DNA from 4 places in the Nocardiopsis sp. KDC1DS13DA1 genome. Region 4 is predicted to be linked to each of the others. Evidence: riboswitches for the same ligand, from Rfam matches in the RefSeq annotation. Region 4 holds a riboswitch; each other region holds the start of a gene.
The links. Region 4 has a riboswitch for cobalamin ahead of ACTVAJ_RS22050 (ABC transporter substrate-binding protein). Riboswitches for the same ligand answer to the same signal wherever they lie in the genome.

Region 1 (7,220 bases), on a different contig from region 4:
GCCTGCCGTTGGCCGCGTTCTACGCCGCCTATCTGCCGCTCCTGTTGTGGGGTCCCCTCCTGGGCGCGGTCACCGTCGCCTACTGGCGGCGCCGGTCGGCGTGATCCCCGGCGGGCCCGGCCCCGGCCCGGCCGATCCCGGATGATCCGGGTCTCCCGAGCGTTCCGGGGCGGGCGGCGGCCGTGCGCGCCGCGCGGGAGAGGAACCCCGAACAGTGGCGGGCTACCGGAAGGGGACCGGACCTGGTGGGTGGGCGACCGGGTGACCCGCCGCCGCGTGGGCGACGTCGTCGCCGCCCGCCGCCGCGCCCGGCGTCAGCCGACGGAGCTCTCCGTGGTGTGGAACCACTCCTTGGCGCCCTGACCCTCGACGAGGATCACGACGACGACCAACAGGACGATGCCCAGGACCGCGTTCTGCCCCGTCAGCAGGTTCAGGACGGCGCTCACGAGACCGATCCCGACCAGCAGGCGCAGGAGCGTCTGCGTCCTGGCGCCTCCCCGACCCATGGTCACCAGCACGTAGCCCTCGAAGGCGACCATCGCTGCTCCGATGGCCATGAACAGTGCGACGGCTCCGTAGGGCATCCCGGCCTCGGCCTCCAGAGCGTTCTGGAGACGTCGGTCGCCCGACGCCGCGGCCAGTCCCAGCGTCGCGACACCGTAGACGAGGACGGCCAGGACCACTCTGACGGCGAGGATGACCCGGACCGCCTTGAGGCTTCCGGGCATGGGGAGCAGGGGGGTCATGGAGCTCACTCTCACGGGAGATGACGTTGCACCCGTTTGGACACTCCCCGTGTGTCTACCGTTCCGTAAAGTTCGCCCCTCCGCCGACACGGCGGAACGCCCCCGCGCGCCGAGCACGCGGAGGCGTTCGTGGACCCCGGTCCGGTCAGGAACCGCCGGTCGGCGCACCCTCCGGGCCGCCGTCCGCCCCGGCGACGTCCGACTGACCGGAGCGCTCGCGGATGGCGTTGACGATCGCGGAGAAGTCCCGCTCGGTCTCCAGCCCCTCGGCGAAGGCCGAGTAGATCCGGGCCGCGTGCAGCCCGATCTCGGCCTCCACCCCCGTGTCGCGCAGCGCGTTGGCCGCCAGGCCCAGGTCCTTGGCCATCAGCGACGCGGCGAACCCGGGCAGGTAGTCCCGGTTGGCCGGGCTGGTCGGGACCGGCCCCGGCACCGGGCAGTTGGTGGTCAGCGACCAGCACTGGCCGGACGCGGTCGAGACCACGTCGTACAGCGCCTGGTGGGTGAGCCCCAGCCGCTCGCCGAGCACGAACGCCTCGCTGACCGCGATCATCGACGCGCCCAGCACCATGTTGTTGCAGATCTTCGCGGCCTGCCCGCCGCCGGGCCCGCCGCAGTGGACCACCTTGCGGCCCATCGCCGACAGCAGTGACTCCACGTCGGTGAAGTCGGCGCCCTCCGCCCCCACCATGAAGGTGAGCGTCGCGGCGGTCGCGCCCACGACCCCGCCCGAGACCGGGGCGTCCACGGCGCGGTGACCGGCGGCGACGGCCTCGGCGTTGGCGGCGCGGGCGTCGGCCACGTCCACGGTCGAGCAGTCGACGAAGAGCGTCCCGGGGCGGGCGGCGGCCAGCAGCCCCGCGTCCCCGTCGGCGCCCAGGTAGGCGGCGAGCAGGTGTCGGCCGCTCGGCAGCATCGTGACGACCACGTCGGCCTTGGCGACCGCGTCCACCGCGCTGTCGGCGACGCGGACGCCCGCCTCGGCGGCCTTGGCGAGGGCCTCGGGCACCAGGTCGAACCCGGTGACCGTGTGCCCGGCGGTCACGAGGTTGGCGGCCATCGGCCCACCCATGTTGCCCAGTCCGACGAACGCGACGGCGGTCATGCGCGGCTCCCCTCGTCGATGAGTCCCAGTGGTCCGTCCGGCGCGGCCGTGAAGAACCGCGCCACGTGGCTGTCGGACACCTCCGCCAGCCGGTCCGGCGTCCACGTCGGGTTCCGGTCCTTGTCGATCACCTGCGCACGCACGCCCTCGACCAGGTCGGGTGAGGACAGCAGGGCGCACGAGACCCGGTACTCCTGTTCCAGGACCGCCTCCAGCGTGGGCAGTTCCCGGGCCCGGCGCAGCGCCGCGAGGGCGACCTTCACCGAGGTGGGCGACTTGCTCTCGATGACGTCGGCGGCGCGCGCGGCGTCCTTGTCACCGTGGGAGCGCAGCCGGTCGACGATCTCCTCGGCGGTGTCGGCGGAGTAGCAGGCGTCGATCCAGTGCCGGGAACCGGCCAGGTCACCGGCCGGGGCGGTCTCGGCGAACCGGCCGACGGCGTCGGCGACGTCCCCGGCGGAGGCGGCCTTGGTGAGCGCGTCGGCCAGGTCGGCCAGCCGCTCGGACGGGACGAAGTGGTCGGCGAACCCGGTGTACACGGCGTCCCCGGCGCCGACCGAGCCGGCGGTCAGGGCCAGGTGCGTACCGGTCTCCCCGGGGGCCCTGGACAGGAGGAAGGTACCGCCGACGTCGGGCACGAACCCGATGGTGGCCTCGGGCATGCCGACGGTGGAGCGCTCGGTGACCACGCGGACGCTCCCGTGCGCGGACACCCCCACCCCGCCGCCCATGACGACGCCGTCCATGAAGGCGACGTAGGGCTTGGTGAACCGGGCGATGTGGGCGTTGAGCAGGTACTCGTCGCGCCAGAAGGCGGCGGCCTCGCGGCCGTCCGCCCTGGCGCTGGCCTGGATGGAGCGGATGTCGCCGCCCGCGCACAGGCCGCGCTCCCCCGCCCCGTCGATGAGCACGGCGGCCACGGTGTCGTCGCCCTCCCACGCGGTGAGGGCGGCCTCGGCGTCCCGCACCATGGCGTGGTTGAGGGCGTTGATCGCGCGGGGCCGGTTCAGGGTGAGTCGGCCGAGCCCGCCCTCGACGCGCGCCAGAACCTCGGCGTCGGGCGGGGTGGGCGGTGCGGCTCCGGTGGACGTGGCGGCGGGTCCGGGTGTCTGGGACATCAGGCGGCCCCGGTGAGTCCGCGAGCGATGATCAGGCTCATGATCTCGTTGGTTCCTTCCAGGATTCGGTGCACCCGCAGGTCGCGGACGATCTTCTCAATCCCGTACTCGGTCAGGTACCCGTACCCCCCGTGCAGCTGGAGGGCCTCGTCGGCGACGGTGTACCCGGCTTCGGTGGCGAACCGCTTGGCCATGGCGCACAGCTGCTGCGCCTCGGGGTCTCCCGCGTCCAGGGCGGCGGCGGCCCGCCACAGCAGGGAGCGGGCGGCCTCCAGCTCCGTGGCCATCTCGGCGAGCCGGAACCGCAGCGCCTGGGCGTTGATCAGCGGTGATCCGAACGCCTCCCGGTCGGCCAGGTAGGCGGTGCTGGCCTCCAGGGCGGCCCGGCCCCCGCCGAGCGAGCAGGCGGCGATCCCGAGCCGGCCGCCGTTGAGGCCGTGCATCGCGATCCGGAACCCGTCGCCCTCCTCCCCCAGACGGCGGTCGGCGGGGACGCGGACGCCGTCCAGGATCACCTGGCGGGTGGGCTGGGCGTTCCAGCCCATCTTGGTCTCGTTGGCGCCGAAGGACAGTCCCGGGTCGTCGCGGTGGACGACGAACGCGGACACGCCGGAGGACCCGGTGTCCCCGGTCCGGGCCATGACCAGGTACACCTCCGAGGCGCCCGCGCCGGAGATGAACTGCTTGGTGCCGGTGATGACGTAGTGGTCGCCGTCGCGCTCGGCGCGCGTGCCGAGCGCGGCGGCGTCGGAGCCGGCGCCGGGTTCGGTGAGGCAGTAGCTGCCCAGGGTCTGGGCGGAGCAGAGGTCGGGCAGCCAGCGGGCCCGCTGCTCGTCGGAGCCGTAGCGGTCGACCATCCAGGCGACCATGTTGTGGATGGACAGGTACCCGGCGATGGACGGGCAGCCGGTGGCCAGGGCCTCGAAGACGATGGCGCCGTCGAGGCGGGTCAGGCCGGAGCCCCCGGAGCCCTCGCCGACGTACACGCCGCCCAGGCCGAGTTCGGCGGCCTTGCGGAGCACGTCCACGGGGAAGTGCTTGGCCTGGTCCCACTCGACGGCGTGCGGCGCGAGGTGCTCGCGGGCGAAGTCGCGGGCGGTCTCGGCCAGGATGAGCTGGTCCTCGGTGAGTGTGTTCAACTGCGGCCGCCTAGCGCATGACCGGGATCGTGAAGCTGGCGCCCTCCTTGGCCCCGGAGGGCCAGCGGGAGGTGACGGTCTTGGTCCGCGTGTGGAAGCGGATCGAGTCGGGGCCGTGCTGGTTGAGGTCGCCGAACCCGGACCGCTTCCAGCCGCCGAACGTGTGGTAGGCGACGGGGACCGGGATGGGCACGTTGACGCCGACCATGCCGGTGTTGACGCGCTGGGAGAAGTCGCGGGCGGTGTCGCCGTCACGGGTGAAGATCGCGACGCCGTTGCCGTACTCGTGCTCGCTGGGCAGGCGCAGGGCCTCCTCGTAGGTGTCCGCGCGCACGACGGAGAGCACGGGGCCGAAGATCTCCTCGCGGTAGATCCGCATGTCGGTGGTCACCCGGTCGAAGAGGCTGGGGCCGGTGAAGAACCCGTCCTCGTACCCGGGGACGGTGTGCCCGCGCCCGTCCACGACCAGTTCCGCGCCCTCCTCGACACCGAGGTCCACGTAGTTCTCGACCCGCTCCAGGGCCTCGCGCGTGACGAGCGGTCCGAAGTCGGCGTCGGGGTCGTGCGAGGGACCGACCCGGAGCGTCCCGATGCGCTCGGTGAGTCGGGCGACCAGCGCGTCGGCGGTCTCCTGTCCGACCGGGACGGCCACGGACACGGCCATGCAGCGCTCGCCCGCGGATCCGTAACCGGCGCCGAGCAGGGCGTCCACGACCTGGTCGAGGTCGGCGTCGGGCATGACGATCATGTGGTTCTTGGCCCCGCCGAAGCACTGGGCCCGCTTACCGTGCGCGGTCGCGGTCGTGTAGACGTACTCGGCGATGGGGGTGGAGCCGACGAACCCGACTGCGGCCACGCGGGGGTCGGTGAGCAGGGTGTCGACGGTCTCCTTGCCGCCGTTGACGACGTTGAGCACACCCGGCGGCAGCCCCGCCTCCAGGAAGAGTTCGGCGAGGCGGAGCGGGACGGAGGGGTCGCGCTCGGAGGGCTTGAGGATGAACGCGTTGCCGCAGGCGAGGGAGGGGGCGGCCTTCCAGAGCGGGATCATCGCGGGGAAGTTGAACGGGGTGATGCCCGCGACGACGCCCAGCGGCTGGCGGAGGGAGTGGACGTCGATCCCGGTCCCGGCGTTGTCGGTGAACTCGCCCTTGATCAGGTGCGGGATCCCGGCGGCGAACTCGACCACCTCCAGTCCTCGCTGGATGTCGCCGTGCGCGTCGGGGACGGTCTTGCCGTGCTCGGCGGACAGGAGCCGGGCGAGGGTCTCGCGCTCGCCCTCGACCAGTTGGAGGAAGCGCAGGAGGACGCGGGCGCGGCGCTGGGGGTTCCAGGCGGCCCACTCGGCCTGGGCGGCCTCGGCGTCGGCGATGACGGCCTCGGTCTCGGCCCGGTCCGCGAGGGGGACGCGGGCCTGGACGGTGCCGTTGTTGGGGTCGTGGACGTCGCCGAAGGCACCCGACCGCCCGGGGACGTGCTTTCCATGTACGAAGTGCGTGAGTTCGCGGGGCTCGTTGGGTTCGTGGTTCTCACTGACCATGGCGCACCAGCTCTCGTCTGGAGGTGGAGCGGGGCACGGGGGCACGGGGAACGGGGCCGCGATGGTGCGCGGCCGGCCGGGCGGCCCGTGGTGTCGGGTCGCCGGGTTCAGCGGTCGTGCCCGATCGCGGGCCCGGGCGGTGTTCCGTGCCCGGACCGGGTCGCGTGGGCACGTACCGGTGCCATGCGTGCTCGCTCCATCCTCGTGGATCACACGGTTGTCGACAGCCGCGGCCGGTATCCTGACTCCCGGATCAGCGCGCTCTCCCCGCCTTCCCGGCTGACGCCAGTGGCATCACCTGGGAGAGCACTTCCCGGACACAGTGGCGGGACCGTGCTGGACTCTCACCGGCTTCCCTGCACCGCGGCTCTGTGACGCCCACCATATAGTTGGACGTCCAAGTAAATCCAGAGCCCCATGAGTGTGACCCGGGCCACACGAGTGGACGGTGGTGCGGATGGGACCGGACCCCGACGGCCCGGGACGGCGGGAACACGGCCGGGCACGCGCCTGCGCACCCCCACCCGGAAGTGCTACCGGTCCAGTCCGGCGAGGAGCTCGTGGGCCTCGTCCAGGTGGGCGGGGACGGCCTCCGGCGCCCCCGAGAGGCGCATCGCGGTGAGCTCGCAGGCCATCGCGACGTGCGCGGCCAGGACGGCGACGACCTCCGTCGTGCCGGTCTCCACGAGCGCGTTCGCCAGCTTGTCGGCCCGGCACTGCCGCACCAGGAGGTAGCGGGACCTGAGCTCCCCGCTCTCGCGCAGCAGCCGCATCAGCACCGCGGCGTGGTCGGACGACAGACCGGCGTGCGGCCGGGCACCCGCCTCGCGCAGGAGCGCGACCGCGGCGCCGAGATCGTCCCCCACCGGCGTGGACGCCTTCTCCCGCACGTGGGCGCACGCACGGTCGGCCTCGTCCGCGTCGTCGGCGAACAGGACCTGTTGTTTGTCCCCGAAGTACCGGAAGAAGGTGGTACGCCCCACCTCAGCACGTTCGGCGATCTCAGCGACGGTGACGTTGTCGAATCCGCGCTCGGCGAAGAGCTGGAAGGCTGCCGACACGATCAACGCGCGGGCCTTGCGCCGTTTACGGGCGTGGAGGGTGTCCGGGGGGTGGTGCATGAGGCGACCCTATCGAGTGGGAACCCGGCTCTCCGTGAGACGCGGGACCATAAGGACTCTGGTCCCGAAACGCTTCGTGGGCACCGGGGTAGCGGGAAGTCGTTCGGCCGATCTGGTTGCGGACACGGGCGTCGGGCTCGACCGGGGGCCCCACGCGCATGTTCCGGTTGGCCCGGAATTTTATTGCAGAACCGGCGCCGGATGACAACCGCCTTCCGGACGCCGGCCGACGCCGACGTGGAATGTGGTTCCCCACTCACGAAGGTTATGCCACCAGCTGACAGGCCATTCTGCCAGGCGACCGAAATTCTACGCCCAACATAATGGTTAAGTCTCCTAACCGTAGTGGTGTGCGACAGTTCGCACGGCCTCCCGCCGAATGACACCACCCTGTGCCACAGTGGGAGACCTGGCTCACACCCTGGAGTTGGTTATGGCGTACCTCCTGGTC
Region 2 (7,220 bases), on a different contig from region 4:
TGACGCCGGAGGAGGACGCACCGGCCGACTACGCGACCAGCGCCCGTCGCCTGGCCCCGTACGCCGACTACATGGTGGTCAACGTCAGTTCGCCGAACACCCCGGGGCTGCGCAACCTCCAGGGCGTCGAACAGTTGCGTCCGCTGCTGGCGGCCGTGCGCGCGGCCCTGGTCGAGGCCGGGTACCCGCACCTGCCGCTGCTGGTGAAGATCGCCCCCGACCTCGCCGACGAGGACGTCGACGCGGTCGCCGACCTCGCCCTGGCCGAGGGGCTGGACGGCATCATCGCCACCAACACCACCATCTCCCGCGAGGGGCTCGCCGCCTCCGACGAGGAGGTCGCCGCGGCCGGTGCCGGCGGACTCTCCGGCGCCCCGCTCAAGGACCGCTCGCTGGAGGTGCTGCGCCGACTGCGGTCCCGCGTGGGCGACCGCGTCACCCTGGTGGCCGTCGGCGGCATCGAGACCGCCGAGGACGCCTGGGCGCGCATCCGCTCCGGTGCCACCCTGGTCCAGGGCTACACCGGCCTGATCTACGGCGGTCCGCTGTGGCCGCGCCGCGTCCACCGGGGCCTGGCCCGGCTCGTCCGCGAGGCCGGGTACGCCTCGGTCGGTGACGCCGTGGGAGCCGACGCCCCGCCACCGGGACTGTCCGTGGTGGGCGAGGACGTCGAAACCGCCTCCTGACCTCTCCGGGCGGCAAGTCCCCCGGTCCCTCCCGGGCGGCTCAGGACCCCGGGGCCTCGCCCCCCGTCCCGGGCACCCGGGCGCCGACCGGGTAGGACTCCCCGGGCTCCGGGTCGCCGATCACCTGCGTGACCGTCGCGAACACGAAACCGTCCGCGCGCAGCCGCTCGACGATCTCCGGGACCGCGGCCACGGTCGGCGGCAGGGTGTCGTGCAGCAGTACCACCGAGTCCCGCTCAGCCGGGCCCCGCCCCGCCGCCTCCACCACGTGGTCCGTGATCTCGTTCGGTGCGAGGCCCTGCCAGTCCTCGCTGTCCAGGTTCCACAGGACCTGGGCCATCCCCTGGTCGCCGATCTCGCCGAGGACCTCCGGCGAGCTGTCGCCGAAGGGCGGTCGGAACAGCCGCACCGTGTGTCCGGTGTGCCTGCTGACGATCGCGCTCACCGCCGCCACCTGCCCGGGCAGGTCGGCCACGGGCATGTCCGGCATGTGCTCGTGCTGGTCGTTGTGGCTGGCGATCTCGTGCCCCTCGGCGTAGGCGCGCCGGTAGTCGGCGGGACGGGTCAGCGCCGGGTCGGCGTTGAGGAAGAAGGTCGCCCTCACCCCCTCCTCCGCGAGCAGGTCGAGCAGCGGCGCGGTGGTCTCGGCCGGGCCGTCGTCGAAGGTCAGCGCGACACACCGGACCCCCTCCTCGTGGCAGTCGACGTCCTCGTCCCCGGCGGGGACCTCCCCGGGCACGGCGGGCCGGGGGTCGGGGGTCGGGCCCGCCTCGGGCACGGCGTAGTCCGGCTCCTCCCGCAGCGAGGCCGCGCGGGCGCGCTCGCCCAGGTCGGACAGGAGGGGCCCGGCCTCGGCGGAGTCGACCACCACGGCGACGCGGCCGGGGGAGGAGTCCGGCGGATGGCCCTCGCGGATCGGGGAGAGGTGCCCGTCGTCGAACTCCACGACCAGGTCGCCGTCGGCGTTGAAGCCGAGGGAGTCGTAGCTGGCCCGGATCGGGAAGAGGCTCCCGGTGTCGACGTCGGGGCGGTCGGCCAGGTCCGCGCGGACGATCCCGTTCAGCTCCGCGAGCGCCTCCTGCCCGGCGAGCAGCTCCGAGGAGTAGCGGGTCAGCCCGGTCGCGGAGTCGTACCAGTACGTCTCGTAGCCCTGCCGCAGCCCGTGCAGGTCCTCCTCGGTGCGGGTCAGGCGCACACCCAGTACGCCGTCACCGGCGGCGGTGACCTCCCAGCCGACGGTCAGGGACACCGGGTCCCGGCTGGCCCCCCGGAAGTCGAGCACCTCCCGGTCCACGAGTGCGGCGAGCCCGTCGGCGAACTCCGGGGCACCCTCGAACTCCGGGTAGGCGACGGTGATGTCCAGGCCCCCGGGGATGTGGGGATGGCCGCCGTAGTCGGCGGCGTCACCGGTCCACTCGGTGACCGTCCCCCCGGGTTCGTCCAGCACCATGGTGATCCGGTCGGCGGAATCCGCGTCCACGGTGGCCGTTCCGCACGCGGTGGCGGTCAGCGCCAGCGCGACGGCCGCGGCGCCGGACCGGCGCAGGCCGTCCCCCGCGGTGCCCGGAGGGTGGACGCTCTGCTGTTGACGCGCTCGGATCGACGGCTCCACCGGACTTCCTCACCCCTGCCGTACGGTTGGCGGCTGACGGGAGCAAGATAGGTGACCTGGACCACGCGCCCGGGGCGATGGCCACATGTGGCCATCGCCCCGGGCGCGTCCGGCGGCGGGAGCGTCAGTCCCCGACCGGCCCGTCCTGCTGTTCTCCGTCGGTCTCCCGGGCGTCGGTCCCGTCCTCGGGGGCCTCCTCCTCGGGGTGGCCGTCGTGGTAGGCCGATCCGGGGGTCGTGGTCCCGAGCAACTGGGAGACGGTCACCATCGTGTAACCCCGTGCGTCGAGTTCGCGGATGATGCCGTGGGAGGCGTCGACGGTGGTGTCGTGGATGTCGTGCATGAGGATGATCGCGCCGTCCGACGCCCCGCCCAGCGCGCGGCCGGAGACCACGGAGGCGTTCCGGTCCCTCCAGTCGTTGGTGTCCACGCTCCACAGGATCTGGGCGAGCCCCATGTCCTCGGTCACGGAGTCGACGCCCTCGTCGGTGGCGCCGTAGGGCGGGCGCATCAGGTCCATGGTGTAGCCGGTCTCGCGGTACACCTGGGCCTGGACCGTCTCCAGTTCGGCCCGGACCGCCCCCTGCCCCATCGCGGACAGGTCCGGGTGGTTCAGGGTGTGGTTGGCGATCTCGTGCCCCTCGGCGTAGGCGCGCCGCACCGTCCGGGGGTGCTCCAGGACCGGGACGCCGGTCACGAAGAAGGTGGCGCGGGCGTCGTACTCGGCCAGCGTGTCCAGCAGTTCGGGGGTGCGTCCGCCGGGGCCGTCGTCGTAGGTCAGGGCCACGCACCGGGTGTCGGGGTCGGAGCAGTCCACCGCGTCGTCGACGGGGGAGACCAGCCCCGGCCGCTCCCCGGTGGTCCCGTCCTTGTCCGCCTCGGGCGGGCCCGACACGGAGAAGGCCTCCACACCGACGGTCGCGGCGTCACGCGCTCGCACACCCAGGTCCGAGAGGAGCGGCTCGGCCTCCTCCCGGCCGACGACCACGTGCACGGGGCCCTCGTCGACGGCGGCGACCTGTCCGGTGTCGAACTCCACGACCAGGTCGCCGTCGGGGTTGAAGCCCACCGAGTCGTAGAGCGCCGCGACGGGGAGGACGGACGGACCGTCGACGGTGTCCGGGCTCCCCTCCCTGACCAGCGCGTTGAGCCGCTCCAGCTCGTCCTGTCCCGCGATCAGCTCGTTGGACCCGTGCGTCAGGCCGGTGTCGGCCTCGTACCAGTAGGTGCTGTGGCACTCACGGGAGCCCTCGGAGTCGGTTTCGGTGCTGGTCATGCGCACGCCGACCGTGTCGTCGTTGGCCGCGGTCAGGCCCCACTCCGCGGTGTAGGCCGCCGCACCGGGGTTGGCCGCCTCGAAGGCGGCCACGTCGGTGTCGAGGGTGCGGGAGAGGAAGTCGCTCAGCGGTTCGGCGTCGGGCAGGGCGGGATAGGTCACGTCCGCGGAGACGCCGCCGTCGTAGGGCAGCGTCTCCTCCGTCACGTCGACCACGTCGGCGGGATCGACCACCGTCAGCCGGTCGGGTTCTCCGGTCGCGGGAGGTGCGGTGCTCTCCTCCGACCCGTGCGCGGCGTTCTCCGCGGGGTCGGGGCCGGGCAGTACGCCGGATTGGGTGACGAGCAACACCAGCCCAGCCAGCACCGCCATCGCGACCGCAACCGTGACGAGGGGGCGTCGGGTTGCGAGGGTCCGTGGGGACTGCTTCTTCACCAGGGGTTCTCCACGTTCATCGTCAGACGAACGTTCGCGGGGACGGCGGGGGAGGGCCGACCCCACGTAACGCTTATGTCGGGTATGACGCGCGCCACGAGGCTGGGGTTCGCGGTGGGGGTGGCGCGCGGGAATGGGGTTCGCACGCCGGGTGCAGGGGCGCGAGGGGGGCCTCCCTATACTTGCAGGCGTGGAAGGTACGCGCTCCACTTCCGGGCCGGGTGTCACCGGTTCGGAGTGTGGTTCGCGTCGCGAGAGGGAACCCGGTGGGAATCCGGGACTGCCCCGCAGCGGTATGTGGGAACGACAGTCGCCAGAAGCACTGGTAATCCGGTCGGTTCGGTCGGAATCTGGGAAGCGGCGGCCAGTAGGTCGTCGGTGCGCGCACCGACGGTGCCCACGAGTCCGAAGACCTGCCTCCACCCGGCGGCGCACCCGTGCCGTCGGTGGTCCCGTGCCCCGAGGGAGGGCCGAGGGCGGTGACGGACGGGTACGCGCCCCGGGCGCGTACTCCGCGTAGCCGTACCCTCCTCATGCCCTCGTGGCCGGAACCTGGCTTTCGACGAGGGAGAGAAGCTTCATGACCACGCCACCGGCCGGGACGTCGGCTGTGCGCTCCACCGTGCACGGCTATCCGAGGATCGGCCCGCACCGTGAACTCAAGCGCGCCAGCGAGTCCTACTGGAAGGGCCGCACGAGCGCCCGGGAACTGGACGCCGTCGCCGCCGACCTGCGCGAGGGCGTCTACGCCCAACTGCGCGAGGCGGGCGTCGACGACCTGCCCTCCAACACGTTCTCCCACTACGACCACATGCTCGACACGGCGGTCCTCTTCGACCTGGTGCCCTCCAGGTTCGCCTCCCCGGCGGCCGCGGAGGACCGCGACGAGGAGATGCGCCGCTACTTCGCGCTCGCCCGGGGCGAGCAGGGCGCGCCGCCGCTGGAGATGACCAAGTGGTTCGACACCAACTACCACTACCTCGTCCCCGAACTCTCCCCGAGCACCCGTCCCCGCCTCGTCGGTGACAAGCCGGTCGCCGAGTTCCGCGAGGCCGCGGCGGCGGGCTACCACACCCGCCCGGTCCTGGTCGGGCCGCTGACCTTCCTCCTGCTGGCCAAGGCAGCCGACGACGCCCCCGAGGGGTGGGCGCCGATCGATCTGCTCGACCAGCTCCTGGACGCCTACGGCCGCCTCCTGGCCGACCTCAGGGCTGCCGGGGCCACCGAGGTGCAGCTGGACGAACCGATCCTGGCCACCGACGAGGGCCGCGCCGCCGTCGACCGTCTGGAGCGCGTCTACCAGCGTCTGGGCGGCCTCACCGACCGTCCCTCCCTGCTGGTCTCGACCTACTTCGGCTCCATCGGCGCCGCCGCGCTGCGCGTGCTCAAGGAGTCCCCGGTCGAGGCGGTGGGTCTGGACCTGGTGACCGACGCCGAGGGCGTCGACGACCTGGTCAGGGTCTCCGGCCTGGGTTCGACGCGCCTCGTCGCCGGTGTCGTCGGGGGCCGCAACGTCTGGCGGACCGACATCCCCTCCGCCGCGGCCACGCTCGGTACCCTGCTCGCCCTCGCCGACGAGCTGACCGTGAGCACCTCCTGCTCGCTGCTGCACGTGCCGATCGACCTGGACTCCGAGACCTCCCTCGACCCCGAGCTGCGCGCGGCCCTGGCCTTCGCCAAGCAGAAGGCCGAGGAGGTCGCGCTGCTGGGCCGCGTCCTGTCCGAGGGAACCGGTGCCGAGTACGCGGCCGAGGGGACGGACGGCGCCGACCCGGCCTTCACCGACGCCCGGGTGCGCGCCCGCCTCGACGCGCTCGGCCCGGAGGCCTCCGAGCGCCCGCAGGACCGGGGCTCCGCCACGGACACGCCGTTGACCACGACCACGATCGGTTCCTTCCCCCAGACCGCCGAGCTGCGGCGGGCGCGCGCCGCCCACCGCAGGGGCGATCTGGGAGAGGAGGACTACCACCGGATCCTCCGCGAGGAGATCGACCGTGTGATCGCGCTCCAGGAGGAGATCGGTCTGGACGTGCTCGTCCACGGTGAGCCCGAGCGCAACGACATGGTGCAGTACTTCGCCGAGCAGCTGCGGGGCTACGCCACCACGGAGAACGGGTGGGTGCAGTCCTACGGTTCGCGCTGTGTGCGTCCCCCGATCCTGTACGGGGACGTCTCGCGTCCCGAGCCGATGACGGTCGGGTGGATCACCTACGCCCAGTCACGCACCCGGAAACCGGTCAAGGGCATGCTGACCGGCCCGGTGACCATGCTCGCCTGGTCGTTCGTGCGCACCGACCAGCCGCTGGGCGACACCGCCCGACAGGTCGCACTCGCCCTGCGGGACGAGATCGCCGACCTGGAGCGTGCGGGCATCCGCCACATCCAGGTGGACGAGGCGGCGCTGCGGGAGCTGCTGCCGCTGCGTGAGGAGCTGCGGGGGGCCTACCTGGACTGGGCCGTGGGCTCGTTCCGACTGGCCACCTCCGGGGTCGCGCCGACCACGACCATCCACACGCACATGTGCTACTCCGAGTTCGGCCTGATCGTCGGTGGGATCGAGGCGCTCGACGCCGACGTCACCAGCGTCGAGGCGGCGCGTTCGCGGATGGAGCTGGTGGAGGACCTCGGCCGCCGCGGTTACAAGCGGGGGATCGGCCCGGGTGTGTACGACATCCACTCGCCGCGGGTGCCCTCCGTGGAGGAGATCGAGGAGTCGCTGCGCCTGGCGGTCGCGCACATCGACGCGGGCGGCCTGTGGGTCAACCCGGACTGCGGCCTGAAGACGCGCGGGTACGCCGAGACCGAACAGGCCCTGCGCAACATGGTCGAGGCGGCCGCGCGGGTGCGCGCCGACCTGCCCTAGCGCGCTTGTGAGGCCGCACGGGCAGTGAGGGGCGTACCGGGTTCTGCGGGAGGAGCCGAGCCGCCGGCGAGGAACGAGCCGGGCGGAAGCGAGGACGAAGAACCCGGTTCTCCACGCACCGAGCCCCGACGCGAGGTGACGAGCGCACAGAGGACAGGGGGCCGCGGCCGGTCGCCGCGGCCCCCTGCCGTGTCCGGGACGGGATCAGCTGCCCACGAGGGCGAGCGCCTCGGCGCCGACGTTGAGCATGATGTCCTCGGTGTTGTCCGGCAGCACCAGGTCCTCGGTGTCTCCCTCGGAGAGGAACGACGGGCTGACCTGGTACTCGATCCGGATGTTGAGGTTGGC
Region 3 (7,220 bases), on a different contig from region 4:
CGGATGTCCGTCGGCCTCAGCCTCATGGCGCTCGGACACCTGGAGGAGGCCCAGAACGTCCTGGAGGACAGTCAGCGGCGGTTCGAGGCCGCTGTGGCGGACGCCAGCACCCACACCGTGGACATCCCGATCTCGCTCGCGGTGATCCACCGCAGGCTCGGCGACCACGAGTTGGCCATGGAGCTGACCGCCGGGGAGCACGAGGACACCGTCGCGCGGTACGGGCCGCACAGTCGCCCGACACTGCACATCAACAGCATCCACATGCTGAACCTGGCCTTCGCCGGCCACGTCGAGGCCGCCCGGGAACTGGCCGAGGACCTGCTCTCCCGTGTGGACGACGAGTTCGCCGACCACCACCTGTTCCCCTGGGCCGCCAGAGCCAACGCCGCGATCGTGTTCCGCGTGGCGGGGAAGTACGAACAGGCCCACGAACTCGACCGAGCCGCCCGGGAGGGGATCCGCCGCCACTTCCCGGACTCGCGCATCACCCTGGCCGCGATCGAGGTGAACCTGGGCAACGACCTCTTCGCGCTGGGTCGGCTCAAGGAGGCCCGAGCCCAGGACGCGAGGAGCGTGGAGATGTGCCAGGAGGCCCTGGGAGAGCACCACCTCTTCCTGACCACCGCCCGACGCAACCTGCTGATCAGCCGTCGGGCACTGGGGGAGAACGTTCAGGAGGAGTGGGAGGGACTACGCGACCTGTACGCGGCCCGGTTCGGCCCGGACCACCGCTTCGTGACCACGATGGCGGACTTCACCCGACTGGACACCGACATCCTCTCGATGAGGGTCTGAGCCGCAGCGTCCGTGATCCGGGACCGCCCCGGGGGCGACCGGGCCTCAGGGCAGGGACCGGAGCAACGACCGCCACTCCCCCACCTCGACCCGCAGAACCGACCCGCCGGGGTTCCGGGAGTCACGGAGGTGCACCCACCCCGGTTCCCCCAGGGACGCCTCACAACAGCCATTGCCCCGATCGGACCACGACGACTTACGCCACCCGGTGCCGTCTCGACCGTCCCGCCAGGTGGTAGGTGCGCTGTCTCGTCCGGTCCTCACTGGTTCGTCCCACCGTTTCCTCCGCTCGGACGGCCGCGGAATCTCTCCTATTCCGGACATGTACCATCATTTTACTTTCCGCGCCCGCCGACAGGAATACCAATACCCCCTCGATGAATACGTGAGGTCCGCGTGAACAAAGTGATCGACTTCGTCACCGACGACGGCACCGTGATCAGCGTCGAATCCGCGCCCGTCCGACGCGAGGGGGCCTCGAACGTCGCCAGGGACCCCGCGAAGATGCTCGGCAACAGCCAACTCGAATCGGTGCTGCTCCGGATCAGGAAGGTCGGGGAGGCGGTGTCGGCACAGTTGACGGAACTCTCCTCGTCCCCCTTCGCACCCGCGCAGACGGAGGTCGAGTTCGGGGTGAACGTGAGCGCCGAGGCCGACGCCGTGGTCGTCAAGGGCGGCGGAGAGGCCACCTTCAACGTCAGGATGACCTGGTCGAACCCGGGGTGATCCCGGGCCCCGGGCGTCCCGGGCACGGCGAAGGGTGCCCCGCCTCCGAGGAGGTGGGGCACCCTCGCGTCCGCCCGTCGGGCGACGGGGTCCGGTCGCGCCCGCCGGACCCCTCCGGCATCGGCCCTCCGCCCCCTCCGCCGACGGGGAGGGAGGGCCGGGCGGTTCGGGTCAGTCCCAGTCCAGGCCGCCGCCGGTCTGGTACTCGATGACCCGGGTCTCGAAGAAGTTCTTCTCCTTCTGGAGGTCCATCATCTCCGACATCCACGGGAACGGGTTCTCCGTCTCGCCGAAGATGGGCGCCAGCCCGATCTGCTCGGCGCGGCGGTCGGTGATGAAGTGCATGTACTTCTCGCACAGCTCCGCGTTGAGGCCCAGCACGCCGCGCGGCATGGTCTCGCGGCCGTAGGCGACCTCCAGCTCACAGGCCTCCGTGAGCATCGTGCGGACCTCGGCCTGGAACTCCTCGGTCCACAGGTGCGGATTCTCGATCTTGATCTGGTTGATCACGTCGATGCCGAAGTTCAGGTGGATCGACTCGTCGCGCAGGATGTACTGGTACTGCTCGGCGATGCCGACCATCTTGTTGCGGCGGCCCAGCGACAGGATCTGCGCGAAGCCCGTGTAGAACCACATGCCCTCGAAGATCACGTAGAACGCGACCAGGTCACGCAGGAACGCCTGGTCGGCCTCGGGCGTACCGGTCCTGAAGTCGGGGTCCTCCAGGTTCTGCGTGTACCTGAGCGCCCAGGCGTCCTTGGCCGTGATCGACGGGATCTCCCGGTACATGTTGAAGAGCTCGCCCTCGTCCAGGCCCAGGCTCTCGCAGATGTACTGGAAGGTGTGCGTGTGCACGGCCTCCTCGAAGGCCTGGCGCAGCAGGTACTGGCGGCACTCCGGGTTGGTCAGCTGGCGGTACACGGCCAGGACGATGTTGTTGGCCACCAGCGACTCGGCGGTGGCGAAGAAGCCGAGGTTGCGCTTGAGCATCAGTCGCTCGTCCTCGGTCAGGCCGTCCTTGGACTTCCACAGCGCGATGTCGGCCTGCATCGCGACCTCGGTCGGCATCCAGTGGTTGTTGCAGCCCGCCAGGTACTTCTCCCACGCCCACGTGTACTTGAGCGGGAGCAGCTGGTTGACGTCGGCGCGGGCGTTGATCATCGCCTTGTCGTCGACGTTGACGCGCTCGGCGTCGCGCTCGATCTCCCCGAGGCCGCTGGTCGCGCTGGCGCTGCTGTCGGCTGCTGTGGTCATGCTGCGGTCGCTCTCCGTGTCTCCGGGCCGGGCCGGACGTTGGTGGTGCGTGGTGTCTGGGGGAGGCCCGGTGCGGGGCCGTCCGCGACCTGCGCGGACGGCCCCTCGGCACGGATCTCCCGGGCGGGCGGGCCTACTGGCAGGCCTCGCACTCGGGGTCGTCGATGGAGCAGGCCTGACCCTCCACGATCTCGAACTCGTCCTCACCGGCGACGGTGGGCGCGGGGCTCGGGGCGGGGCTGGGGCTCGGCGAGGGGGAGGGCGACGGGCTCGGCGCCGGGGCGGGAGCCGGGGCCGGGGTGGCGGACACGGCGTTGAGGCGCCCGTCCGTTCCCTTGAGCGTGCTCTTCTCCACGTGGGTGGCGCTCTGCGAACGCAGGTAGTACGTGGTCTTCAGACCCGAGCGCCACGCCCGACGGTACAGGGCGTCGAGCTTGCGACCGCTCGGAGCGGCCATGTACAGGTTCAGCGACTGGGCCTGGTCGATCCACTTCTGGCGACGCGACCCGGCGTCGACCAGCCAGTCCGGGTCGACCTCGAAGGCCGTGGCGTACAGGGCCTTGAGGTCGGCCGGGACCCGGTCGATGGCGCCCAGGCTGCCGTCGTGCATCTTCAGCTGCGAGACCATGTCGTCGTCCCACAGGCCGCGCTCCTTGAGGTCGCGGACCAGGTACGGGTTGACGACGGTGAAGTCGCCGGACATGTTCGACTTGACGAACAGGTTGCGGTAGACCGGCTCGATCGACTGGCTCACACCGGTGATGTTGGCGATGGTCGCGGTCGGGGCGATCGCCATCACGTTGGAGTTGCGCATGCCGGTGGTGCGCACCCGCTCGCGCAGCGCGTCCCAGTCCAGGGTCTCGCCCCGGTCGACGTCCAGGTCGCCGCCGCGCGCCTCGGCGAGCGCGCGCAGCGAGTCGATCGGCAGGACGCCCTTGCTCCACAGCGAGCCGTCGAAGCTCTCGTAGGAACCGCGCTCGGCCGCCAGCTCCATGGACGCCTCGATGGCGTAGTAGCTGATCAGCTCCATGCTCTCGTCGGCGAAGTCGACGGCGCCCTCGGAGGCGAACGGGGTGCGCAGCTTGAACAGCGCGTCCTGGAAGCCCATGAGGCCCAGACCCACCGGACGGTGGCGCATGTTCGCGCGGCGCGCCTCGGGGATCGTGTAGAAGTTCACGTCGATGACGTTGTCGAGCATCCGCACGGCGGTGCGCACGGTGCGGCGCAGGCGCTCGGCGTCCAGCCCGTCGGGACCGGTGTGCTGGGCCAGGTTGACCGAGCCCAGGTTGCAGACGGCGACCTCGTCGGCGCTGGTGTTCAGCGTGATCTCGGTGCACAGGTTGGACGAGTGCACGACACCCGTGTGCTGCTGCGGCGAGCGCAGGTTGCACGGGTCCTTGAACGTGATCCACGGGTGGCCGGTCTCGAAGAGCATGGTGAGCATGCGGCGCCACAGGTCCACGGCCTGCATCTTCTTGAAGACCTTGATCTGCCCCGCCTCGGCCGCGGCCTCGTAGCGGGTGTAGGCCCGGGCGAACTCGGCCCCGTACTTGTCGTGCAGGTCGGGGACCTCGTCCGGCGAGAACAGCATCCAGGAGCCGCCCTCCTCCACACGCTTCATGAACAGGTCCGGAACCCAGTTCGCGGTGTTCATGTCGTGGGTGCGGCGACGCTCGTCACCGGTGTTCTTGCGGAGGTCGAGGAACTCCTCGATGTCGATGTGCCAGGTCTCCAGGTAGGCGCAGACCGCGCCCTTGCGCTTGCCGCCCTGGTTGACCGCGACGGCGGTGTCGTTGGCGATCTTCAGGAACGGGACGACGCCCTGGCTCTTGCCGTTGGTGCCGCGGATGTGCGAGCCCAGACCGCGAACCGGGGTCCAGTCGTTGCCGAGGCCGCCCGAGTACTTGGACAGCATCGCGTTGTTGCTGATGCCGTGGAAGATCGACTGGAGGTCGTCGCCGACGGTGGTGAGGAAGCAGGAGGACAGCTGCGCGCGCACCGTACCCGAGTTGAACAGGGTCGGCGTCGAGGCCATGAAGTCGAACGAGGACAGCAGCTCGTAGAACTCGATGGCGCGGGCGTCGCGGTCGTCCTCGTTCAGGGCCAGGCCCATGGCGACGCGCATGAAGAACGCCTGCGGCAGCTCGTAGCGGACCTCGTCGCTGTGCAGGAAGTAGCGGTCGTAGAGGGTCTGGATACCGAGGAAGGTGAAGTCCTCGTCCCGCTCGGGGCGCAGGGCGGCGCCCAGTCGCTCCAGGTCGAACGTGGCCAGGGCCGGGTCGAGCTGGCCGAGGTCGATGCCGCGGCCGACGTAGGCGGCCAGGTAGGCGGCGTAGCGGTCGGCCATCTCGGACTGGCTGGCGGCCTGCGGGGTACCCGCGACGAAGCTGAGCGCCTCGCTGCGGAGCTTGTCCAGCAGCAGGCGGGCGGCGACGTAGGAGTAGTCCGGGTCGACCTCGACGAAGCTGCGGGCGGCCATGACCAGGGCGAGCTCCACCTCGGCGTCCGAGATGCCGGGGTAGAACCCGCGACGCGCCTCGGTGAGGACCTTGTCCGCCGAAACACCGGTGAGCCGCGCGCAGGCCTCGGTTACGACGTGCTCGATCCGGTCGACGGCGGCGGGGGGCGCGCCCTCGTGGGTCGGCTCGGGCCGAACGGATGCGGGCACGGTCTCGACGTCAAGGGTCATACAGCGGCTCCAACCTCGGTAGAAGAGTCCCGGCGGGGAGGGACACGAGAAACACGGCCACGGCACACCGGTGGGCCGACACGCTGAGTGCGCGTGGTCACGTGACCGGTGGGTCGCGGTGGCCCGCCCTCGAAGCCCCGTCGTCGGCGCACGTTCCGGTGCGCGCTGGCGGCAGGTCCTCGGGCTCGCGGGCGCCCTCCTGACCGTCGCTCCCCGGGGGTCACTCGGGGGAGTCCAGTGTGCGACGCAGTCCGATCCCGCTCACCGCTGCGGGGCAGCCCCGGATTCACACCGGGTTCCCTCTTGCCTCACCCCTGAGGGGTGAACCACCAGCGGGAGAGATACTACATCTAGGGGATGGGACGTTGGAACACCGCAAGATGATGGCGTGTCATCGATTTTCCAGGGTCGGCGACCGTGGCTGAGGGCGCACCCGAGACGTGGTATGGGGCGCGTCGAACCATCAGCTTCACGGGGGTTTCGCACACCGATCCGGGGGTGTTCGCCACCGCGACCGGACACAGCCTAGGGGCCCCCGGGGGGTGTGACGCACCAGGCGCGTCAGAAAGCTCACGACCGCGTCGCGGGGCACGCCCGGACGCGCCCCAGAGGCCGCCGACGGGGACGGGGCCCGCCCCGCCGCACAGGGCCCGGCCCCGGGGTCAGTCGCCGTCCAACAGGCCGTCCAGGTCGTCCTCCTCCAGCCCCAGGTCCGTGCGGATGCGGAACCGGATCCGCAGGAGTTCGTCGAGCAGGTCCCGCACGTACGGGGAGGAGACGTCCAGGTACTCGCGGATCCCGGTGGTCGCCCAGCGTTCGGCGCCCCCGGGGTCGTCGTGGGCGTAGAGCACCTCCGCCACGTGCACGTGGGTGGCCAACCCGAGCGACGGCTCGCCCTCCAGGCGGTTGAGCTGCGCGTAGGCCCGTTCGGGCTCGTCCAGTTGCAGCAGCGCGCCCGCACTCAGGGCACGCGCGTCGATCACCGTGGGGCCGCCGTCGTCGATCGCCCGCTGGTAGGCCGCGCACGCGTGCTCGTACTCCTGGGCGATCTCCCACTGCTCCCCGGCGCGCACGAACAGCTCGGCGCGGGTGATCTCGCTCCCGGCGTCCACCCGGTTGGCCAGGTCCTGCAGCTGGGCGGCGACGGGGCCGTGCTCACCCGACCGGACGGCGTGGAACTCCATACGGTCCAGATCTGCCGTCGTCACGTGGGTCAACCGCATCGCCCCCATCCCCCACTCGCACTCCCGCGCGCCGATCAGGGCCTGGCGCGCTCCAGTGCCTGCCAGAACCCCTGGCGCAGTCCGTCCCGGACCTCGTCCCTCAACAGGTGGTCAATCGGCAGCGAAGAGCCCTGGAGCAGACGCGCCTCCAGATCGGAGGGCATCCGGGGTCTCCGGGCGAGGACCGCCTCGACCCACAGGACGGGCGCCTCGCGCGCGATCGACTCCGCGAAGTCGTTCCCTTCTTTGCGTGCGACATGCACCGCATCGTCAACGGTATGCGTGGCGGCGCGTGTCTGCTGGGGATATCCAGGACTGGGACCGGGTTCCTGGTGCCCCCGAGGATCGAAACGGTCATCGTGATCGGGACCAGTACGTGGCGGAGCCCCGTATCCGGGAACCGCCCCGCCGCGGCGCGCGGCGTCAGTTTCCGTACTGGTCCCATAGGTAGGGTTTGCGTCGTTCGCACCCCCGAAGCCTGGGTTGTCCGTCGGCCCGAACCGCGGGTCCACCTGGGGTGGCGGCCCGCT
Region 4 (7,220 bases):
GGAAGACGGCCCCGGCCAGCGCGGTGACGGGGAGGAGCCGGGCGTGGCCGGAGCCGGTGAGCGCGCGGGCCGCGTGCGGCAGGACCAGCCCCACGAACCCGATCGCCCCGGCGGCGCTGACGAGCGCCGCGGTGAGCAGGGCGGTGGCGCACAGGAGCACCAGGCGGGCGCGGGCCACCCGGACGCCCAGGTTCGCGGCGGCCTCCTCACCGAAGGCGAACGCGTCCAGGGTGGTGGTGTGGGCGAGGCAGACGGCGAGCACGCCGAGCAGCACCAGTGCGCACAGCGCCACGTCGGCCCAGCCCGCGCCGCTGAGGGACCCCAGCAGCCAGAACAGCACCCCCCGCGTGGTCTCCGCGTCCGCCGAGGTCAGCACGGTGAACGAGGTCAGCGCCGAGAACAGCTGCATGGCCGCCACCCCCGACAGCACGACGCGGTCCATGGTCGCGCCGAGGCTGTGGCTGAGCAGGATCACCATGGCGAAGGAGAGCAGGGCGCCGACGAAGGCACCGGCCGACAGGGACACGACCCCGGCGCCCCATCCGAGGACGATCACGGCGACCGCGCCGGTGGAGGCGCCGGAGGACACCCCGAGCACGAAGGGGTCCGCCAGCGGGTTGCGGAGCAGGGACTGCATGACCGCGCCGCACAGGGCCAGTCCCGCCCCGCACACCGCGGCGAGCAGGGTGCGGGGCATCCGGAGGTTCCACACGATGCCGTCCCGCAGCGGGTTCAGGGCGGTGTCGCCCACCCCCAGGTGGGAGGAGACCGAGCGCCAGACGTCGACCGTGGTGATGTCGGCGGGGCCGACGGTCACCGCGACCGCGACCGACGCGGCCAGCACCACCGTTCCACCGGAGACGAGCAGCGCGAGACGGGCGCCGCTCACCGGTCGAGCCCGAGGTCCCGCAGCCCCGCGGCGACCTGCTCGACCCCTTCGACCGTGCGGATCGTGGGGTTCATCGCCTGGCCGCTGAGCAGGATGTACCGCTCCTCGGCGACCGCGGTGAGGTTGCGGGTGGCGGGGTTGCCCTCCAGGAAGTCGATCTTGGCCTCGGCGCTCTCGGCCGTCTGGGCCTGGCGGGTCAGGTCGCCGAGCACGATGACGTCGGGGTCGCGGTCGGCGACGGTCTCCCAGTTGATCTGGGGCCACTCGTCGTGGGTGTCGGCGAAGGCGTTCCGCGCGCCGACGGCGCGGGTGATGGCGCCGGGGGCGCCGCAGCACCCGGCGAGGTAGGGCGCCTGGGAGTCGGAGAACCAGTACATGAGGGTCACGTCCGAGGCGTCCAGGTCGGCGGTGGCGGTGTCCACCCGGCCCCGCAGCTCCGCCACGAGCTGCTCCCCGCGCTCGGCCACGCCGAAGACCGCCGCCAGGTCGCGGACCTCGCCGTAGACGGTGTCCAGGGTGAGCGGCTCGCTGCGGGTGCCGTCGCCCCCGGTCGTGTTGTCCTTGCCCGCGGCGCAGTCGGACGGGGAGACGTACGTAGGCACCCCCAGCTCCTCGAACTGCTCCCGGGTGGCGACGAGGCCGCTGGGGCCGAGCGTGGAGACGAAGGAGGCGGCCACGAAGTCCGGTTCGGCGTCCAGGACCACCTCCAAGGACGGCCAGTCGTCGGCCAGCCGGGGCACGTCCGCGCTGGCCTCCTCCAGTCCCGCCATGACGGGGTCGGTCCAGGTGGCGGTGCCGACGATACGGTCCGCCAGACCGAGGGAGAGGAGGATCTCGGTGGTGCCCTGGTTGAGCGAGACGACCCGCTCGGGCGCGGCGTCGAGGGGGACCGCGTGTCCGCAGTTGTCGATGCTGTCGGCGGGGTCGGCGGCGGAACCCGCACCGTCGTTCCCCCCTCCCGGGGGCTGGCCGCAGGCGGTGAGCAGCAGGGAGGAGGCGGCCAGCAGGCCGAGGGGGCGGAGGGCGTGACTGAGCATGGGGATGCCTCGGGATGTCGGGGCTCGATCGCGGAGCCTGGCATGGTTCTCCCCCGCGCACTGGACGCGGAGGGGCCAGCAGGTCTTCGGACTCGGGTTCACCCGGACGGGGTGCCTTCCCGGGTCCGGGCCGCGCCGACGCTCCGGTCGGCACCGCCCCGCCCCAGTGGCGTGCGTACCCCGCCCGTCCCCCTCACCGCTGCGCGTCAGTTCCGGATTCGCACCGGATTCCCTGACCACGGACGTGGTACGACTGGCCCGGGCAGGATACCGCCGCCGGTGCGCCGCCCGACGGGCAGGTCCGGCCCGGGGGCCGACGCCGGGGCGCGCGGTCACCGGCTTCCGGGACACCCCGACGGCCGACGGGCCGGGGCCCGCTCCCCCCGGCCGAACGACCTCCTCCGGTCCCCGACCACCCGTGTCGCACACGCTCGGCGAGGATTCCACCACGGAGGATGGCAGCGTCGCCGACGCGCGTCGACCATCCCGGACGGCCGACCCGGCGGCGTCCCACCAGACCCGTCGCTGTACAACGGAGACACCCATGCCGGTCGTCAGGACCCTGCTCGCCGCCACGCTCCTGTCAGCGGTACTGTCGGCCGCCGTCGCGACCGCCCCCGCGGGCGCCGACACCGCCGCCCCGCCCACCCGCCTGTACAACACCTTCGAGCGCCCGGTCGCGGGCACCCCCTACCCGCTGGCGGAGTGGGCCAAGGACGGATGGCACGCGACCCGCGGCAGGGGGATGGACGAGCGCACCCTCATCGACGACACGGTCCCCGCCCACACCGGCGGGCAGTCCCTGCGCGTGTCCTACCCCGGGGGGAGGATCGGCCCGCGGGAGTCCGGTGCGCTGGCGCCGTTCGCGCTCACCCCGGCGCGTGAGTACTACCTGTCCTTCTGGACGCGCTTCGGCGAGGACTTCAGCTGGGGGACCAGCTCGTTCGGCGGGAAGCTGGGGCTGGGGCTGGCCGGGGGGCGGGGGTGCTCGGGCGGGCAGGTGTGCGACGGGGAGAACGGCTTCACCGCGCGGATGATCTGGCGCCGCGACGGCCGGGCGGCCGTGTACTACTACCACATGGACAAGAAGGGCACGTACGGCGACCAGGAGTTCCTGCGCGTCGACGGCACCGACGTCCACTACCCCAGGGGCGAGTGGGTGAGCATCGTCCAGCGGCTCAGGGTCAACACCGTGACCGGGGGCCGGGCCAACCCCGACGGGGAGATCGAGGTCTTCTACAACGGCGCGTCCGCCGCACGGGTCACCGGTCTGCGCCTGGTGGGCAACGGCGACCTGGTGGACAAGGCCTACTTCTCGTCGTTCTTCGGAGGCTCCACCGAGGGGTTCGCCCCGGTCCGCGACAGCCACGTCTGGTACGACGACCTGAAGGTGTCCCCCTTGCCCGCGGACATCTGCGAGATCGGCGGCTGCCTCTGACCGCCCGGAACCCTCAGCGCCTCCCACCGCCGTACAGGGACACCCGCTCGTCCGCCTCGGCGGCGGGGTGGGTCCGCGTCCACTCCGGGAGCCGGACGCGGTAACCGACCCACACGGTCCAGTCGGTGTACCACCACGGCGACTCGTGCGAGAGGCTGGTGAACCGGTGGTTCACGCGGTGCACACCGGTCTGCCCCGGCTCCAGGGTGAACAGCATCCGGGGCCGGCGTTGGGGGAAGGCGGCGAGAGGGGTCGGCGCGCGGTGCACGACCAGGCGGCCGTCGTGTTCGGTCCAACGCAGCCCCCAGCCGGGCGGCCGCCCGCCCCGGAACGGTCCGACCGGTTCGCGGACCGGCCGGTAGCCGTCCCGGGCGCGCATCGCCACGTCGTGCAGCCAGGGGTCGGCGTCTTGGTCGGAGGGGAGCGGAAAGGAGTCGGGGAGCCGGGAGCGCGCGTCGGCGTCCCGTGCGCCCCGGTCCGTCTGCGGCCACCAGACGCCGACCCGCTGGGCGACGATCGAGGTCATGCCCCAAGGATCCCACGGGGCGGCGCCTGCCCGGAGCGGAGGAGCCCCAAACGCCCGCACCGGCCAGACCCCGGGGCCGCCCCGCCTAGGCCCTCCCGAGCACCGCGCGCAGCCGCGGCTCGAAGGCCTCGGCCTCCTCGACGAACCCGGTGTGGTCGCCGGGGAACAGCACGGGCTCGGTACCGAGCGCGGTGGCCAGCGCCCTGGAGGTCCGGTCGCACAGCTGCCCGGCCGAGTCCTCGCCGATTGCGACCACCACGCGCGTCCGGGCGGTACGCAGCGCGTCGAGATCGGGGCGCCAGTGGGTGGTCGGGCGCAGGTCGTGCTCGAAGAAGCGGCGCTCGTCGGCGACCCGCCGCGGATCCCGGTCACCGCCGAACATCTGCTGGAGCGCCTCGTCCGGGATCGCGATGTCGGAGACGGACATGAACAGGCGCCAGGCCCCGATCACGTCGCCGGACCGGTAGAGGGCGATCATCTTCTCGGTCTGGGCGTGGAGCTCGTCGCGGTCCGCCAGGAGCGTCTCCAACGGCGGCTCGTGGGCGACCACGGTGTCCACCAGGTCCGGGCGGCTCTGCGCCAGGGCCAGCGCGGTGACGGCGCCGCCGCTGGAGCCCAGGACCGTGGCCGGACCGGCGTCCAGGTGGGCGATGAGCCGGGCGAGGTCGTCGGCGCGCAGGGCGGGTTCGGAGTCCTGCCCGGGGTCGTCGAGCGGGCTGCGGCCGATCCCGCGCGGGTCGGTGGTGAGCACGGTGTGGTCCGCGGCGAGCAGGGCGGCCAGCGGCTCGAAGGGCTCGGCGCTCATGGGGGAGCCGACGAGCACCATGAGCGGCCCCTGCCCGCGCACCTCGTGGTACAGGCGCGCGCCGGGGACGCGGAGGGTGTCGGACGTGTCGGGGGTGGTCGGAACGCGGTCCACCGGGAACCTCCTGGAACGGATGCCGAAGATTCACCGAGCCTAGGACGGGGGTCGGACACACGGGTGGTCACACCGCACCGGACCTCCTCCTGATCCGCTCCGCCAGTGCTCTCAGGGGGCGGCTCCGGGTCAGGGCGCGCCAGCGGTCGGCACTCCGCTCCCGCAGCGTGCGGGGCGGCGCGGGATCGGGCTCCCCCTCGTCCCCGATCCGGGCGGCGCGTTCCCGCAGGCGCTCCCTGACCTGGTCGGGCGTGTACGCGCGACGTCTGCGTTCGGCTCGGGCGATCACGGCTCCGGTGGCGGCCACACCGACGAAGGCCGCCACGCCGAGGGCTCTCCTCCATCGCATGCGCCTAGGCTAGGCGCTGTGGCGGAAGCGAGCATGTCCCTCGACCAGGCACTGGCGATCACCCGGACCGGAGACGCGTGGGTGTTCCGCGGCACGAGCGCGGCCGACCGGGCCATCCAGATCGGCACGAACAGCCCCGTCAACCACGTCGGCATGACCCTCACCATCGAGGATCTGCCACCGCTGATGTGGCACGCCGAGCTGGGGCGTTCGCTCGTCGACATGTGGACGGGCACCCACCAGCGCGGCGCCCAGCTGCACGACCTGCGCGACGCCGTCCTGGTGTGGGGCCGCCGCTACGGCCAGGAGTGCTGGCTGCGGCAGCTCGACCCGGTGGCCACACCCGCGATGGAGGACGCCGCCCTGCGCATGGTGGCCCGCCTGGACGGGACGCCCTTCCCGTCCTCGGCGGCGATGGTCACCCGCTGGCTGCGGGGACGGATCCCGCTGGGCCGCCGCGCCCGCGAACGCGACCTGGAGACCACGTACTGCGCGGAGGTCATGGGTCTGACCTACGAGGCGATGGGGCTGCTGCCGCGCGGGCACCGCCCCGGGTACTACGCCCCGGGGCGGTTCTGGAGCGGCGCCACCCTCCGGTTGACGGACGGCGCGACCCTGGGCGGCGAGATCCGTGTCGTGCTGCCCCGATCGTGACCCGGCCGGCGGAAGACGGACACCGCGCCAGCGCCCCGGCCCCACGGCTCTGAGCTGGACCGCGTCACGCTCCCCGCACGGATGCCGACAGGACACCGGCGCGCCCGCCCACGATCCCCACACACCGCGAGGTTTTCGACACGGACCGGCGGGGCACCGCCCGAGGTGACACCTGGTGTGTGAGGGGGAACATGCACGAGTGGACCATCGGCCCCGACGAGGTCGCCGAGTCGGAGCTGGCGACCCACCGGGGCGCGTTCCGCGCTCTGGCCTTCCGCGACCCCGCCGACGGGCAGGAGCACCTGGCACTGACCCACGGTTCCCTGGGCGGCGGCGAGGAGGTGCTGGTCAGGCTGCACTCGGAGTGCGTCACCGGCGACGCCCTCGGCGCGCTGCGGTGCGAGTGCGGCGACCAGTTGAACGCGGCCCTGGACGCGATCGCGGAACGGGGCCGGGGTGTGCTCGTCTACCTGCGCGGTCACGAGGGCCGGGGGATCGGCCTGCTGGAGAAGGTGCGCACGCTCGCCCTCCAGGACGAACGCGGGCTGGACACGGTCGACTCGGCCACCGCGCTCGGCCTTCCGGTCGACACCCGCTCCTACGGCCCGGCGGCGCGCGTCCTGCGCCACCTGGAGGTGCGGTCGGTGCGGCTGCTGTCGAACAACCCCGCCAAGGGCAGGGCCCTGGAGGACCACGGGATCAAGGTGGTCACGCGCGTGCCGCTGCTCGTTCCCGCGCGCCCGGAGAACATCGCCTACCTGACCGCCAAACGCGACCGTCTGGGACACGACCTTCCGCACCTGGACGGGGCCGGCCCGGAGACCGGCCGTGCGTGAACCCGTGCACCGCCAGGTGGCGGGAGCGGTCCTCGCCCAGCTGGTGCTGCTCGGCGGACTGTCGGTCACCGTGGGGCTGGGCCCGCGGGGCTGGTGTGCGGGAGGGGCGTACGCGGTGGCGGGGGCGGCCGTGCTGCTGTGGGCGGCACGGCGGGCCGGGCACCGCTCGCTGGGGGCGGCCGACCGCGTCACGCTGGTGCGGGCACTGCTGACCGGGGGCGTACTGGCGCTGGCGGTCGGCGGCGGGCCGGTGTGGACGCTGACCGGGCTGGCCTCGCTGGCTCTGGTGCTCGACCTGGTCGACGGCGCGGTCGCCCGCGGCAGCGGGACGGAGTCGGGTTTCGGCGCGTCCTTCGACATGGAGACGGACGCTCTGCTGATCATGGTGCTGAGCGTGTTCGTGTCCCTGTCCCTGGGTCCGTGGGTGCTGGCCATCGGACTGATGCGGTACGCGTTCGGCGCGGCGGCGCTGGCCGCCCCCTGGCTGCGCGCTCCGCTGCCGCCGAGCCGGGCCCGGAAGGTGGTGGCGGCGTTCCAGGGGGTGGCCCTGGTGGTCGCGGCGTCGGGGGTGC

Region 1: linked by a shared signal. The riboswitch ahead of ACTVAJ_RS28455 (CoA-acylating methylmalonate-semialdehyde dehydrogenase) and the one ahead of ACTVAJ_RS22050 (ABC transporter substrate-binding protein) in region 4 are both predicted to bind cobalamin.
Region 2: linked by a shared signal. The riboswitch ahead of metE (5-methyltetrahydropteroyltriglutamate--homocysteine S-methyltransferase) and the one ahead of ACTVAJ_RS22050 (ABC transporter substrate-binding protein) in region 4 are both predicted to bind cobalamin.
Region 3: linked by a shared signal. The riboswitch ahead of ACTVAJ_RS17825 (ribonucleoside-diphosphate reductase subunit alpha) and the one ahead of ACTVAJ_RS22050 (ABC transporter substrate-binding protein) in region 4 are both predicted to bind cobalamin.

What each region holds. Positions count from the first base shown of each region.
Region 1 covers NZ_JBVMUY010000052.1:99,681-106,900, reverse strand. The annotation lists gene ACTVAJ_RS28480 (hypothetical protein) at 1-104, shown strand, start outside; gene ACTVAJ_RS28475 (hypothetical protein) at 315-749, opposite strand; gene mmsB (3-hydroxyisobutyrate dehydrogenase) at 895-1,854, opposite strand; gene ACTVAJ_RS28465 (enoyl-CoA hydratase/isomerase family protein) at 1,851-2,972, opposite strand; gene ACTVAJ_RS28460 (acyl-CoA dehydrogenase family protein) at 2,972-4,111, opposite strand; gene ACTVAJ_RS28455 (CoA-acylating methylmalonate-semialdehyde dehydrogenase) at 4,122-5,648, opposite strand; cobalamin riboswitch at 5,863-6,049, opposite strand; gene ACTVAJ_RS28450 (TetR/AcrR family transcriptional regulator) at 6,182-6,769, opposite strand; gene ACTVAJ_RS28445 (WD40/YVTN/BNR-like repeat-containing protein) at 7,203-7,220, shown strand, end outside.
Region 2 covers NZ_JBVMUY010000030.1:129,411-136,630, forward strand. The annotation lists gene ACTVAJ_RS19970 (quinone-dependent dihydroorotate dehydrogenase) at 1-686, shown strand, start outside; gene ACTVAJ_RS19975 (polysaccharide deacetylase family protein) at 727-2,298, opposite strand; gene ACTVAJ_RS19980 (polysaccharide deacetylase family protein) at 2,423-3,946, opposite strand; cobalamin riboswitch at 4,233-4,444, shown strand; gene metE (5-methyltetrahydropteroyltriglutamate--homocysteine S-methyltransferase) at 4,590-6,872, shown strand; gene ACTVAJ_RS19990 (DUF3558 domain-containing protein) at 7,077-7,220, opposite strand, start outside.
Region 3 covers NZ_JBVMUY010000027.1:126,817-134,036, reverse strand. The annotation lists gene fxsT (FxSxx-COOH system tetratricopeptide repeat protein) at 1-798, shown strand, start outside; gene ACTVAJ_RS17840 (DUF397 domain-containing protein) at 844-1,122, opposite strand; gene ACTVAJ_RS17835 (CU044_2847 family protein) at 1,195-1,524, shown strand; gene ACTVAJ_RS17830 (ribonucleotide-diphosphate reductase subunit beta) at 1,696-2,985, opposite strand; gene ACTVAJ_RS17825 (ribonucleoside-diphosphate reductase subunit alpha) at 2,912-5,467, opposite strand; cobalamin riboswitch at 5,621-5,813, opposite strand; gene ACTVAJ_RS17820 (hypothetical protein) at 6,130-6,699, opposite strand; gene ACTVAJ_RS17815 (NYN domain-containing protein) at 6,726-7,220, opposite strand, start outside.
Region 4 covers NZ_JBVMUY010000033.1:103,953-111,172, reverse strand. The annotation lists gene ACTVAJ_RS22055 (FecCD family ABC transporter permease) at 1-889, opposite strand, end outside; gene ACTVAJ_RS22050 (ABC transporter substrate-binding protein) at 886-1,926, opposite strand; cobalamin riboswitch at 1,987-2,199, opposite strand; gene ACTVAJ_RS22045 (polysaccharide lyase) at 2,471-3,364, shown strand; gene ACTVAJ_RS22040 (hypothetical protein) at 3,378-3,890, opposite strand; gene ACTVAJ_RS22035 (alpha/beta fold hydrolase) at 3,976-4,809, opposite strand; gene ACTVAJ_RS22030 (hypothetical protein) at 4,877-5,134, opposite strand; gene ACTVAJ_RS22025 (hypothetical protein) at 5,192-5,812, shown strand; gene ribA (GTP cyclohydrolase II) at 6,004-6,648, shown strand; gene ACTVAJ_RS22015 (CDP-alcohol phosphatidyltransferase family protein) at 6,641-7,220, shown strand, end outside.